DNA from 2 places in the Vibrio scophthalmi genome. Region 1 is predicted to be linked to the other one. Evidence: riboswitches for the same ligand, from Rfam matches in the RefSeq annotation. Region 1 holds a riboswitch; the other holds the start of a gene.
The links. Region 1 has a riboswitch for lysine ahead of lysC (lysine-sensitive aspartokinase 3). Riboswitches for the same ligand answer to the same signal wherever they lie in the genome.

Region 1 (7,789 bases):
AAAGCCAGATGTCGACCATATTGAAGGACTCTCGCCGGCGATTTCTATCGAACAAAAGTCCACTTCGCACAACCCACGTTCGACGGTCGGCACCATTACCGAAGTGTACGATTACCTGCGCTTGCTTTACGCTCGCGTTGGTGAGCCTCGCTGCCCGACGCACAAAGAACCTTTAACAGCACAAACCATTTCTCAGATGGTTGATAAGGTACTTGAGCTACCGCAAGGCTCTAAAATGATGTTGCTTGCACCGATCGTAAAAGAGCGCAAAGGTGAGCATGTTAAGACATTAGAGAATTTAGCCGCGCAAGGTTTTATTCGTGCACGCATTGACGGTGATACCTGCGATTTAAGCGATCCTCCACCGCTAGAACTACATAAAAAACACACCATTGAAGTGGTGGTTGACCGCTTTAAAGTACGTGACGACTTACAACAGCGCCTCGCAGAATCTTTTGAAACCACACTAGAACTTTCGGGTGGTATTGCGATTGTCGCACCAATGGAAGGCGATGGTGAAGAAACCGTATTCTCTGCCAACTTTGCCTGCCCACATTGTGGCTATAGCATGCAAGAGCTTGAACCACGCTTGTTCTCGTTTAACAACCCCGCAGGTGCTTGTGGAACGTGTGATGGCCTAGGCGTACAACAATACTTTGATCCAGCACGAGTGATTCAAGATGAATCGTTAAGCCTTGCACAAGGTGCGATTCGTGGTTGGGATCAAAAGAACTATTACTACTTTCAAATGCTCAGCTCACTGGCTAAGCATTATGATTTTGATCTTCACCAGCCATTTAATCAGCTGCCAAAGAAAATCCAATCGGTGATTTTAACCGGTTCTGGCCGCACTGAAGTGGAATTTAACTACATCAATGATCGCGGTGATATTCGCGTTAAACGCCACCCATTTGAAGGTATTCTCAATACCTTAGAGCGTCGCTATCGTGATACCGAATCAAACTCGGTTCGTGAAGATCTGGCTAAATATATTGCCACCAAATGCTGCGCTAGCTGTGATGGCAGTCGCTTGCGTCTTGAAGCACGCAATGTGTTTATTGGTGATACCGCCTTACCTGAGATTGTCGAACTGAGCATTGCTGATGCGTTAACGTTCTTTGCCCAACTAAAATTGGAAGGGCAACGCGCTAAAATTGCGGAAAAGGTAATGAAAGAGATCAACGACCGACTGGAATTTCTCGTCAACGTTGGTCTTAACTATCTTAACCTATCACGCAGCGCAGAAACCCTCTCTGGCGGAGAAGCGCAACGTATTCGTCTGGCCAGTCAAATTGGTGCAGGCTTGGTTGGTGTGATGTATGTACTTGATGAACCCTCTATCGGTTTGCATCAACGTGACAATGAAAGACTACTCAAAACATTGGTGCATCTGCGTGATCTGGGCAATACCGTTTTGGTGGTTGAGCACGACGAAGATGCAATCCGCAGCGCTGATCACGTGATCGATATCGGTCCTGGCGCTGGGGTTCATGGTGGCCAAGTGGTTGCTCAAGGCACCATGGCTGACATTATTGCCGAACCAGAATCGCTAACCGGCCAATACTTATCGGGGGCGAAACAAATCGCTGTCCCTCCAGTTCGAACACCGTTTGATAAGAAAAAGGTCGTCGAACTGATTGGCGCATCAGGCAACAACTTAAAAGACGTTAATCTAACGATTCCGGTTGGCTTATTCAGCTGTATCACTGGCGTTTCTGGCTCAGGGAAGTCGACCTTAATCAATGATACCTTCTTTAAGATCGCTCACACCCAGTTAAACGGCGCAACCACCGCAGTCCCTGCGCCATTTAAGAAAATTAAAGGCTTAGAGCATTTCGATAAAGTAATCGATATCGACCAAAGCCCAATTGGTCGTACGCCACGCTCAAACCCAGCAACTTACACGGGTATTTTTACGCCAATCCGCGAACTATTTTCCGGTACTCAAGAAGCACGTACCCGCGGTTATAAACCGGGTCGATTTAGCTTTAACGTACGTGGTGGTCGATGTGAAGCGTGTCAGGGCGACGGGGTTATCAAAGTAGAAATGCATTTCTTACCCGATGTCTATGTGCCTTGTGATGCCTGTAAAGGTAAACGCTACAATCGCGAAACGCTTGATGTACGTTACAAAGGGAAAAGTATTGATGAAGTGTTGGAACTTACCGTTGAAGACGCACGTCAGTTTTTCGATCCCGTGCCAGTGATTGCGCGCAAACTACAAACCTTGATTGATGTGGGGCTTTCTTATATCCGCCTTGGCCAAGCAGCCACCACGCTATCTGGTGGTGAAGCGCAACGCGTCAAACTGGCTCGTGAATTATCGAAGCGAGATACCGGTAAAACCTTGTATATTTTGGATGAACCAACCACTGGTTTGCACTTCCACGATATTCAGCAACTGTTGACTGTACTTCACCGCTTACGTGACCATGGCAATACCGTCGTGGTCATCGAGCATAATTTAGATGTGGTTAAAACCGCGGACTGGATTATAGATTTAGGCCCAGAAGGTGGCCAAGGTGGTGGTGAAATTATTGCTCAAGGCACGCCGGAAGAGGTGGTTAAGGTCAAAGGCTCGCATACCGCGCACTTCCTCAAAGAGATGTTAAAGTAATCACGGTTGATGCTATTTGTGGCGGCATAAGTGATTTACCAGGCAGAGCGCTTATATTTCAAAGCCTTTGACTTGAATAAATAACCAACAACCGCTGCAAAAATTAGCTCAAAAGGTCAACAGTCCTTCGAAACCAGCGTATCATACGCTGGTTTTATTTTTGTAAAAGTGACTCCTACTATATGGCAACCCTACATGTAACCGGAACGCAACTTGAGCCTCAAGTACCAAGATTGCCACTCATCCGCCCATTTTTAGCCTCGATTGGGCTTATTTTCATTGTTGCCATGCACTTTTTTATGCCGAACCCTGGCGGATCAGGATTGGCTTTATCATTTAATGCCACCACTTGGATTGCTTTAGCATTAACCATTGCCATTGGCCTGTATCAAATTGGCACTGCGGGTGTAATACGTTACAACAAGCTGACCATAGTGTTGTTTATTAGCTGCCTAATGCTAACAGCACCCGCACTCTACCCTAATGCCGAATTTCTACTCGCGATTAATCGCTTAACTGGCCTTTGGTTTGGCTTTTTGCTATTTGTAACCTTGCAGCAATTTCGTTTTAGCAATCGCCAGAAACAACGTTTGTTATGGTTCATCGTGATTGCCGTTGCCATTCAAGCATTACTAGGTTGGGTGCAATATTGGCTATTAGAACCGGGCAACTGGCTTGGTTACAACACAGTGCAAAATCGCCCTTATGGCATTTTTCAACAACCCAATGTGATGGCCAGCTTTCTTGCGACCGGCTTAGCTATTTCTGGCTACTTACTGGCTCGCCAGCCGACCAAATATCAACGTAAACTGAGTGATGTTAGCCTACTCTACATCATGCCAGCCCTAACGATTCCGCTATTGATTGTGTTAGCTTCGCGAACAGGCTGGTTAGGCGCTATTATCGCGGTCGCTCTGGTTCTGCCATATCTGTATCGCTTTGCGACTCATAAACGCGTAATTGGTTGGTGCCTCTCGGCGGTGATCGGTGTCATGGCAGGTCTGATTGGCCCTATGATGCAAACATCAGGCAGCGCAGATCTCATGGCGGCAAAAGCCAATTTAGAAAGCCCGCGCAGCTATATGTTCCCTCAAGCGCTAGACATGTTCATTGAAAAGCCATTTACCGGTTATGGTTATGGTAATTTTGAAGCGGACTACATGCTCTACACCGCTCGCCAGCATCAGCTCAACCCTGACTACCATATTGGTTTACCAGCGCTAGATCATCCACATAACGAACTGTTGTATTGGGCGGTCGAAGGTGGGCTATTACCGATTTTGGCCATTTTCTTAGCAGCGCTCTTTGTCTTGATTCGTATCTACCAATGTAAAAAAGGCACTCGACTGGCGATGTTTGGCTTACTGGTGCCGATCATCCTGCACAGCCAACTGGAGTATCCGTTTTACCACTCGATGGTACACTGGCTAACGTTCATTATTTTATTATATTGGATCGATCAACGAGCAAACTCATATCGAGCCGCTGGTTTTAGTCGCATCACTCAAACCTTGTTGAGAGTGATGAGCCTAGTGGTTCCGATTACAGTAAGTCTGTATATGCTCAGCTCATTACACACTAACTCTGTGTTAACCCAATTTGAGAAATCGAGCCCTAAAAATCCAGATATCCTTAATAGTGTCAGCAACCCCATTGTCTGGAAAGATCGCTATGATTGGGATGTGTATAACACCTATCTCAATATTGGTTTGATGAGTCAAAATCCAGATTACATTCAACCTTATATTGATTGGTCTTTGCAGATCATTAAACACAAGCCGCGTCCGGCTTTCTATAACAACCTAATCTTGGCCTATCAAGGCATTGAAGAGACACAGAAAGCCGAGCAAATTCGCAGCGAAGCAAAGTTCCTGTTCCCAAATCGAGACTTTGACAAAGTGCAATATATCGCTCCAGATATCAACGCACTAAAGCCCTCCTCGGCTCAATAAAAAAGAGCGGCCTCAGGGCCGCTCTTACTCGTTCCTACCAGGTTGGTATCTAGCGCTTTGTCTAACGCACTGAACAAGATTATTGCGTGATGGATTCTTCTAAGGCTCGCAGACACAACGCAATATTCTCTTCTCTTGCGCCATATCCCATCAAACCTATGCGCCACGCTTTACCCGCCAAAGCGCCAAGCCCAGCACCGACTTCGAGATTGTAAGTCTGTAGCAAATGGCTACGCACCTTCGCTTCATCAATACCTTGTGGAACAAAAACCGCATTCAATTGTGGTAAGCGATACGCTTGTTCGACCACAAATTCAAAACCTAACTTTTCCAAACCCAATTTGAGCTTTTCATGCATCAATTGGTGACGATGCCAAGCATTCTTTAACCCTTCTTGTCGCAGAATCAGTAATGCTTCATGCAGCGCATATAAACTGTTTACGGGCGCCGTGTGGTGATAACTCCGCTTACCTTCACCACTCCAATAGCCCAATACTAGGCTCTGATCGAGAAACCAACTCTGCACCGGCGTGGTACGACCCTGTATTTTTTCAATCGCTTTGGCGGAAAAAGTCAATGGTGATAAGCCTGGCGTACAAGAAAGACATTTCTGGCTGCCTGAATAAACAGCATCTAACTGCCATTCATCCACTTTTAATGGCACACCACCGAGTGAGGTTACGGCATCCACAATCGTCAGAGCACCATATTGCTTAGCTAGCGCTCCTAGCGCTTGCGCATCGGAGAGCGCTCCTGTGGACGTTTCGGCATGTACAAAGGCTACGATCTTAGTATCCGGATGCTCCACCAGCGCTTGACGCACCTTGTCGATAGAGACTGGGTATCCCCACTCATCATCCACCACTACAACCTCGCCTCCAGCGCGGATCACATTTTCTCGCATCCGTTCGCCAAATACCCCATTGCGGCACACAATCACTTTATCGCCCGACTCAATTAAATTAACAAAACAGGCTTCCATACCCGCACTTCCCGGGGCTGAAAGCGCAATGGTAAACTCATTTTCAGTTTGAAAAGCGTATTTTAAGAGTTGCTTTAACTCATCCATCATAGCGATAAAAAGCGGATCTAAATGACCAACGGTTGGGCGACTCAACGCTTGCAATACTTGTGGCGAAATATCAGATGGCCCCGGCCCCATTAAGGTTCGGTGTGGTGGAATAAAGCTGGTAATCGTCATTGTCACTCCTTGCTGTATATCAGGATTAATCTCAAGCTAATTCACCATAGAACAATACCTTGCTAACAACAATTGGCCGTAAGTCTAGTTAGCAGCGATTTTGTTATATTTGTAAATTTTTAATTGACTTTGGTCACATAAAAACGTTCAATATTTAATCACAGAAGAGGAGCGCTGCCTAGGTAGATGCATCGTGGAGCCACAACTCCGATACGGTGTGTTGAAGGGAGAGCAGTGCCGAGATTGCGCTAAATTGTCGGATTAGAGCAGTCGGTTGACTTGAGTTGATTCTCATCAATTGTCATCAGCACCGCCTGATGAAGCGCTTCTGAGGTGAACTATTCACAATAAATACGAACCTCTTTATACCGCTCAGGAAATTCTCTTCTCGTTTGAATCATCAAACACAAAACATCGGACGTTGGGATTCCAACAACAATTTAGGAAGTCGTGGGAGAAATACTGTGAGCTCTTTTAATGTCGCCAAATTTGGCGGTACAAGTGTCGCAAACTTTGAAGCAATGAGCCGTTGTGCGGCCATCATTGAAAATAACCCTAGCACCAGATTAGTCGTTAGTAGCGCCTGCTCTGGCGTAACCAATCTATTAGTTGAACTGGCTAATGGCGTACAAGAACAACAGCAACGTAGCCAAATCTTAAGCCAAATTGCAGAAATTCATGAAGCAGTACTTGGCCAACTTGAAGATGCCACCAATACCGCCGCTGAGATTTACAAAATTCTCGATACCGTCACCAGCCTTGCTGAAGCCGCTTCGATTCAAGCAACAGATAAACTCACTGATCACTTAGTCGCCTGTGGTGAACTAATGTCAACGCATCTACTTGCTCAACTGATGCGAGAGCGTGGCATCAAAGCACAACGTTTTGATATCCGCCAAGTACTACGCACAGATAATACCTTTGGCAAAGCCGAACCGAATGTAGAACAAACCGCTCAGTTAGCGACACAACATTTAGTCCCTCTCTGCCAAGAATTCGTTGTCATCACGCAGGGCTTTATCGGTTCTGATGAGCTCGGTAACACCACGACTCTCGGTCGCGGAGGCAGTGATTACAGTGCCGCTTTGATTGCGGAAGCCGTTAAAGCAGAAGGTTTAGAGATCTGGACTGATGTTCCGGGTATTTACACCACCGATCCTCGTATTGCAGAAAAAGCGTCTCCAATTCCAGAGATTAGCTTTAGTGAAGCATCTGAAATGGCCAACTTTGGCGCCAAGATCCTGCACCCTTCAACGTTAGTACCAGCGCTACGCCATGATATTCCGGTATTTGTCGGATCATCAAAAGAGCCAGAAAAAGGCGGCACATGGATCCGTCATCAGGTGCAAAGCTCACCTCTTTTCCGTGCACTAGCCCTGCGCTGTAATCAAACTATGGTAACGCTACACAGTGCTAATATGTTCCATGCTTATGGCTTCCTCGCGAAAGTATTTGAGATTCTGGCCAAGCATAAAGTTTCAGTGGACTTGATCACCACCTCGGAGATCAGTGTGTCACTTACTCTCGATCAAACGGGCACATCTGGCGGCGCACCACAATTACCAAGCGCGGCACGTGAAGAGCTAGAAGCACTATGCACTGTCGAGGTAGAACACAATCTATGTTTAGTGGCGCTGATCGGTAACAACATGAGCGAAAGCCGCGGCTACGCAAAACAAGTGTTTGGCACCCTAGAAGATTTCAACTTACGTATGATTTGCTACGGCGCAAGCCCGCACAACTTATGCTTCTTACTGCATGAATCGGTGTCACGCCAAGCGATCCAAAAGCTCCATCAAGAGCTATTTGAAAAATAGTCTTGAAACCAAAAATAAAAAACCGAGCTGCGAGCTCGGTTTTTGTTTTGGTCCACAACAGCCCTATCAGTCCATATCAATGGTGATATCAGCCAGAGATCCACTCGTTAAAGACTCTCCGCGCTCCGTTTTAAGCATAATGCGTAAATCATTGGCAGAGTCAGCACTGTGCAGCGCATCCTCTTCACTAATTTTGCCATCA
Region 2 (7,789 bases), 1.6 Mb from region 1:
TTCGCCAGCAATGGTTTTTTGCTTAAAGTGACCCAGTGCAATGTAACCCCAAACATCACGATCAAAGTCGATTAGGATGGTGTTGAAACGTGCTACTGCATCAAATAGCTCAGCGATGTAATCGTGAGGTTCGATTTGCGTAGTGTATGGGTTCCAAGTAACGCCGAGTGATTCAGTGATGAACTCTTCACTGAATTTGTGCCAATCTAGTTCTGGGTAAGCCGAAAGGTGAGCGTTGTAGTTACCCACTGCGCCGTTGGTTTTCGCTAGAATTTCAACATTCTCGATTTGCTTGTATTGACGTTCCATACGGTAAGCAACGTTCGCCATCTCTTTACCCATGGTAGAAGGAGATGCTGGTTGGCCGTGGGTACGTGATAGGAAAGGAATATCACGGTACTCAGCAGCAAGCTTGCTGATAGCGTCAATTAGGTTGCGGATTTCTGGAAGAATCACGGTTTCACGTGCTTCTTTAAGCATAAGAGCGTGAGAGGTGTTGTTGATGTCTTCAGAAGTACAAGCAAAGTGAATGAATTCGTTTACTGCGTGTAGTTCAGGAATACCAGCGACTTTTTCCTTAAGGAAGTACTCAACCGCTTTAACATCGTGGTTTGTGGTACGTTCGATCTCTTTGATGCGTAGTGCGTCTGCTTCAGAAAAGTTTTCTGCAAGGTTATCTAGGAATTGATTTGCTTCCGCGCTAAATGCTGGAACTTCCGCAATTTCAGCGGTAGCAGCAAGCTTTTGTAACCAGCGGATTTCAACGATAGTACGGTACTTCAATAGACCGTATTCACTGAAAATTTCGCGTAACGCAATCGTCTTGCTTCCGTAACGACCGTCTACTGGTGAAACAGCTGTCAATGCTGACAATTCCATGATTTTCTCCTGAATTGGGTTTCTAAAATTCGTGTGCTTTATACCAATAACTGTGGCAATTGTCACGAACATTGCGCAAACGTTTGCGCAAGGGTTGTCTGATTTAAAAAAATAAGCTCGCAATTGATGCGAGCTCTTATTTAATTTTATTTACATGCGAGCGAGTAGAATCTGCGCCTGCTCAATCATTTTCTTGCGACCAAAAATTAAGTGGCGGCGTTTTCCGCCGACTTGACGCCACAATACCGCACAACGAATACCAGAAAGTAACAAGGCGCGTACTTTATTTTGATTGCTCGACTGTTGCAGTACAGATGGTGTGCCTGTCACTTGAATACGAGGGCCGACAGGGCTAACGACATCAAGGTAAACGCTCGCTAAGTTGCTCATCATTTGTTCGTCAGTCAACGAATAATGGTCAGCTTGTCTTTCAAGCATTTTGATGCGGTCACCAAGTTGAGACATGGCATCATTACGGCTACTTAGTTTGCGCTCAAGCGCCATTAAACTAATGATATAACGCGTAATTTCACTGCCAGCAGGAGTGCTGTCAATGCCTTTTACTAGACACTCTAAGCCAAGTTTCAAATCGGCCTCGCGGCCGAATACGCTCACGGTATTGCTTGGGTTAGTGTTTAGTATCGCCTTTAGTGAAGTTTCAAACGCGTCTGAGTCACAATGGCCGTTTTTTGCTGCTTGCTGAACTAAAGCGACTGCTTGGCAGATACCAGCAAATGCGATGGTACGGTCATAAAGAGTATTCGCCACGTAGAGTTACTCCTAGTTATACGTCAATTAAATGCGTTGTTCGATGATACCACCACCAAGACAAACATCACCTTGGTAGAATACAGCGGATTGCCCAGGGGTTACCGCGACTTGTGGTTCGTCAAAGATCACTTTGATGGTTTCATCATCGACCGGAATGATAGTGCACGCGATGTCAGTTTGACGATAACGTGTTTTCACTGTGCATTTTAACGGTTCTTTAATCGGGGTGCGATCTACCCAGTGTAATTGTGATGCAACCAACCCATTAGATTTCAAAAGTGGGTGGTCGGCACCTTGCACTGCAATAAGAACGTTACGTTTTAGATCTTTTTCTGCTACGTACCAAGGTTCTTCGTTACCGCCGCCGCCTTTTTGGCCACCAATATGTAAGCCTTTGCGTTGACCTAATGTGTGGTACATCAAACCTTGGTGTTCGCCGATTACTTGACCTTCAGGTGTTTCGATTTTACCCGGTTGCGCCGGTAGGTAACGACCAAGGAAGTCAGTAAACTTACGCTCACCAATAAAACAGATGCCGGTGGAGTCTTTCTTCTTCGCGGTGATCAGGCCTTGTTCTTCCGCAATACGGCGAACTTCAGGTTTTTCAATCTGACCAACAGGGAATAGACTACGGCCAACTTGTTCGTGACTTAGCGTGTACAAAAAGTAGCTTTGGTCTTTGTTGCTGTCTTTACCACGTAGCATTTGCGGTTTTTCACCGTTTTGTGGGAAAGAGCGATCAACATAGTGACCCATGGCGATGTAATCGGCATCGAGCACTTCGTCAGCGTACTCTAAGAACGCTTTAAACTTGATTTCTTTATTACAAAGAATATCCGGGTTTGGGGTGCGACCTGCTTTGTATTCTTCCAGGAAGTACTCAAACACGTTGTCCCAATATTCTGCGGCAAAGTTAATTTTGTGCAGATGGATGCCAAGCTTGTCACAAACTTCCTGCGCGTCGGCCAGATCTTGGGCCGCGGTACAGTATTCTTCGTTGTCGTCTTCTTCCCAGTTCTTCATGAAAAGACCTTCGACTTGATAGCCTTGTTCTTTTAGAAGATACGCGGAAACCGATGAATCAACACCGCCAGACATACCAACGATGACTTTCTTTTGACTGTTGTCAGTACAGTTCTCAGACATTGCTTAACACCACAAAAATTTACTGGAGGCAGATTCTAACAGAAAGCATTTCACGGTGACAGATCCGAGATCGAAATCACACTTCGAATTTAAGGGATTTTAACCACTTTGCTTAAAGAGTCTGCATTAACGATTAATGATATAGCCGTTTTACTTGATGTTACCGTGGTATGGGCCTTGTCTTGTTGTGCTCGCTGTCGGATGTCGCTGGCCTTTCGAGGGGCACTCGTGCCATCGGTTAAATGTTCAAGTAATTTGGGTATAAGTCTTCTATATATGGCATAGTGGCGAAAATTCAAGTGGTAAGTTGAAGGTACAACCAAGTGACAGATGAAAACCAAGTATTAGAAGAAGCCGATTTGATTGAAGTGATTGAGAATCAGCTTGAAGATCGTAATCCAGTAAAAGTGACAGAGACTCTAATGCGCTTGCGTATGAGTGGTACCAGTCGTGATGATGCCGTTGCGATGATGGCTTGTGCGGTTTCGATTGAAATTTTTGATGTGATGAAAAATGGCGGAGAATTTAATTTGAAGCGTTATTCTGAGCATTTAGATAGCCTGCCAGACCTCTACTTTATGGAAGGTGAATAGGGCAAACGTTTGCTATAATCCCAGTTATTGCCGCGCTATCCACAGCGCGGTAGAATCCGCGCTCCTGTCATCCCTTAATCAGAATCATAGTTATGAAATTTCCTGGTCAACGTAAATCGAAGCACTATTTTCCCGTCCATGCTCGCGACCCATTGGTAAGCCAAGCGCAAGAGAGCAAGAAGATGTCTCGTACCCATATTATTGGTATCGATCAGACGTTAGTGGACATTGAAGCGAAAGTCGGTTCGGAGCTGATCGAAAAATACGGACTGAGTAAGGGACACTCATTGGTTATTGATGACCAAACGGCAGAAGCGTTATATAACGAATTGAAAGACCAAGCGCTTATTACTAACGAATATGCGGGTGGTACCATTGGTAATACACTTCATAACTACTCAGTGTTGGCAGATGACCGCTCAACATTACTGGGTGTTATGAGCCAAGATATTAAAATTGGCAGCTACGGCTACCGTTATTTGTGTAATACATCGAGCCGAATGGATCTTAATTACCTACAAGGTGTTGAAGGTGCGATTGGCCGTTGTTTTGCATTGATTACCGAAGATGGCGAACGTACTTTTGCGATTAGCGAAGGTCAAATGAACCAACTTCGCCCTGATAGCATTCCTGAAAAGATTTTCAAAAATGCATCAGCCTTAGTACTTACTGCTTATTTAGTGCGTTGTAAGCCAGGCGACCCTATGCCTGAAGCAACCATGCGTGCTATCGAATATGCGAAGAAATATGATGTACCAGTGGTATTAACACTTGGTACTAAGTTCGTTATTCAAGACGACCCTAAATTCTGGCAAGACTTTTTACGCGACCATGTTTCTGTTGTGGCGATGAATGAAGATGAAGCAGAAGCTTTAACAGGTGAAGTTGATCCACTAGCGGCTTCAGATAAAGCGTTAGATTGGGTTGATCTTGTACTTTGTACTGCAGGCCCTGTAGGTCTTTACATGGCAGGTTATACGGAAGAGGGCGCTAAACGCGAAACTTCATTACCGTTATTACCGGGTTGTATTGCGGAATTTAACCAATATGAATTCAGCCGTCCGGCAGTGAAAGCATTGTGTGAAGAACCGATTAAAGTCTATTCACATATATCACCTTATATGGGTGGCCCAGAAAAAATTAAGAATACTAATGGCGCTGGTGATGCTGCGTTATCGGCTTTATTGCATGATATGGCAGCAAATAAGTACCATAGAGAAAACGTGCCGAACTCAAGTAAGCATGCTCACGCTTTCTTAACGTATTCGTCATTCTCACAAGTGTGCAAATACTCTAATCGAGCAAGCTATGAAGTATTAGTGCAACATTCCCCTCGTTTATCTCGTGGTCTACCGGAACGCGAAGATAGCTTGGAAGAAGCATACTGGGAAAGATAGTTGTTCAAATAATACCTGCTATTAAGCGGGTATTATTTTAATTGATGAAAAAAAGGCTCCTAATAAGGAGCCTTTTTTAAATCTCATTTTAATCTATCGTTAAACTAGATTAAAAACTCTTCAAGCTTACGGCCTGAATCTAGTAGAGCTTGGATTGCTGATGGAGTACGACCTTGGCCTGTCCAAGTTTTTTCGTCGCCGTTAGCATCTTCATATTTGTATTTTGCAGGGCGTGGTGCACGTTTTGCTTTAGTTTTTGTTTTAGTTTCACCAGCAAGTGCACTAATTAGTGCTTCTACATCAATACCGTCTTTTGCGATTTGTTCAGCAATAGCAGCAAGCTTTGCTTCTTGCTCAGCGCGTTCTGCTAATTCAGCTTCGTCAGCTTCTTTACGCTCAGAAACAACAAGCGATAATTTTTCTAGTGCTTCTTCTAGTTGCTCTAGAGTTAGTTCACGAGAAAAAGCACGTAGGCTACGAATGTTTAAAAGTGTTTTTGTTAATTCCGACATAAATTGCACCAATATAGTAAGCGATAAATGGATATTAATCCGGTAATGTGGATATTACAATTCAATTATATAAAATTAAATAAAAAATAATACGAACGATTTTCTTGAAAGTAAGTTTTAAGCTCACTTCACATTCTATTGTTTACCTCATACTTCAATTTAGATAGAAGTAACGACTTTAAGTTTAGTGCGTGGTTTCATATATGCTAGTCAGAAAGAAAAATTATTTGTCATGATGATTGCAGGTGTTTTATAAATTCAGTGTGTCGATATAAGTGGTTATTAACGGTCTCTTTACACTGCGGTATGAAATATATGCGTTTTTTACTGAGCGGTCTCTCTGGTCTAGTTGCATATAAAGGCCCCGCTTGAAAAGGATTGGAGTAATTAAAAAAGAGCAATAAAAGTTTAGGTCGATGTATTGAAATGATGTTTAAGATAAGTACAATGGTCGTCACCTGATGCGTTATCTTAGTTAAAGCTATGTTAAACATTGTTTAATTTAGCATTGTCTTTGGATAGTGCGGTAGAGGAGCGGAATGAATGAGTCGCGTTTGTTGGGGTGATGCCAATGAGCAAACGTAAAAGGTCTTATCCGCCGAAGTGAGCTGATACATCAACATCTCTCGCTGGGGTTGTACTCGAATAGGGACAACACTGCCATAGTCTATTATTTGTATAACTATGGAGCGCTACTGTAGGCTTGGGATAAGTATTCACTTTCCTATCGCTAATTTTTAAATGTATAGGCTATCTATGTAGTTTATGCGTCTGCAGTAGATCTCTAACCAATTATTACTGGTTTTTGAAGATCATGAATTTAATCGATTTTGCTACATCCCCTTTATCATTGCTTCCTCCGGTAGTCGCTCTTAGCTTGGCTATTATTACTCGTCGCGTACTGCTTTCTTTGGGTGCGGGTATTGTTTTAGGCGCTATTTTACTTGCAGATTACTCACTTGGTGGTGCGACTAGCTATGTGAAAAATACCGTATTCGGTGTTTTTGTTGAAGATGGCTCTTTGAATGCTGGCAACATGAGCATTATTGGCTTCCTATTACTGCTTGGCATGATGACAGCCCTGCTGACATTGTCTGGTGGTACACGCGCGTTTGCTGACTGGGCTCAATCACGCATTAAAAGTAAACGCGGTGCGAAACTATTAGCGGCATTTTTAGGTATTTTCATCTTCATTGATGATTACTTTAATAGCCTTGCAGTGGGTGCGATTTCTCGTCCTGTGACTGATCGCTTCTATGTATCACGCGCGAAACTTGCTTATATTCTTGATTCAACTGCTGCGCCAATGTGTGTTGTGATGCCCGCTTCTAGCTGGGGTGCATACATCATGACCATTATTAGTGGTATTTTGGTCTCGCACGGCATTACGGAATATTCTGCTTTAGGCGCGTACATGCGCTTAGTACCAATGAACTTTTACGCTATCTTTGCGTTGTTAATGGTATTTGCCGTAGCGTGGTTTGGCTTATCGGTTGGTAAGATGCGCGAGCACGAGATCTCAGCTTCACAAGGGCGTGGTTTTGATGATGAAAACCAAATGGATGAGCTTGAAGAAGCGCGTTCGTTAGATGAAGAACTTGATATTCGTGAAAGCGACAAAGGTCGAGTGTCTGATTTGATCCTACCGATTGTATTGCTGATTGTTGCGACCGTTGCTTCTATGTTGTACACCGGTGGTCAAGTCTTGGCAGAAAGTGGTAAGCCATTTGCACTATTAGGCGCATTTGAAAATACCAATGTCGGCATTTCACTTATCTACGGCGGTTCAGTTGGTCTAATTGTTGCCTTGATTACGGTCATTCGTCAGCGTATTCCAGCGATTGAAGTGACGCGTACTTTAGTCATTGGTGCAAAATCGATGTTTGGCGCGATCTTAATTCTGATCTTTGCTTGGTCAATTGGCACTGTGATTGGTGATATGCAAACAGGTAGCTACCTTTCGACGATGGCGCAAGGTAATGTGAATCCTCACTGGTTGCCAGTAATCCTATTCCTATTGTCTGGTGTGATGGCTTTTGCAACCGGCAGTTCATGGGGCACGTTTGGTATTATGTTGCCAATTGCCGGCGATATGGCGGGGAATACCGACATTACGCTTATGCTACCAATGCTTAGTGCGGTACTAGCCGGTTCAGTATTCGGTGATCACTGTTCACCAATCTCAGATACGACCATCCTGTCTTCAACCGGTGCTCGTTGTTGCCATATTGACCACGTAACGACGCAGCTACCCTATGCACTATCGGTGGCGCTGATTTCATGTATCGGCTTTATTGTGCTGGGTATGACAGAATCACTAATGTTGTCTCTAACCGCGTGTAGTGCTGCATTTGTGGCGGTGTGTTTTGTATTGAATATACTGTCAAAATCAAAAATGACGACACAGTAACCACCACAGTTGGGTGACTTTGTTTGATGAAGAGGGCTTAGGTCCTCTTTTTTGTTTTAAGCTAACTCAGTTAAGGCAGTC

Region 2: another riboswitch for lysine. It lies ahead of RJD38_RS01065 (Na+/H+ antiporter NhaC family protein); the one in region 1 lies ahead of lysC (lysine-sensitive aspartokinase 3).

What each region holds. Positions count from the first base shown of each region.
Region 1 covers NZ_CP134271.1:1,835,179-1,842,967, reverse strand. Annotated here, with positions in the region: gene uvrA (excinuclease ABC subunit UvrA) at 1-2,617, shown strand, start outside; gene RJD38_RS08505 (PglL family O-oligosaccharyltransferase) at 2,800-4,569, shown strand; gene RJD38_RS08500 (pyridoxal-phosphate-dependent aminotransferase family protein) at 4,649-5,770, opposite strand; lysine riboswitch at 5,927-6,106, shown strand; gene lysC (lysine-sensitive aspartokinase 3) at 6,235-7,587, shown strand; gene RJD38_RS08490 (PilT/PilU family type 4a pilus ATPase) at 7,654-7,789, opposite strand, start outside.
Region 2 covers NZ_CP134271.1:257,875-265,663, reverse strand. Annotated here, with positions in the region: gene purB (adenylosuccinate lyase) at 1-879, opposite strand, end outside; gene hflD (high frequency lysogenization protein HflD) at 1,030-1,647, opposite strand; gene mnmA (tRNA 2-thiouridine(34) synthase MnmA) at 1,675-2,796, opposite strand; gene RJD38_RS01080 (hypothetical protein) at 3,120-3,389, shown strand; gene RJD38_RS01075 (inosine/guanosine kinase) at 3,482-4,786, shown strand; gene RJD38_RS01070 (H-NS family nucleoid-associated regulatory protein) at 4,891-5,298, opposite strand; lysine riboswitch at 5,818-6,001, shown strand; gene RJD38_RS01065 (Na+/H+ antiporter NhaC family protein) at 6,113-7,708, shown strand.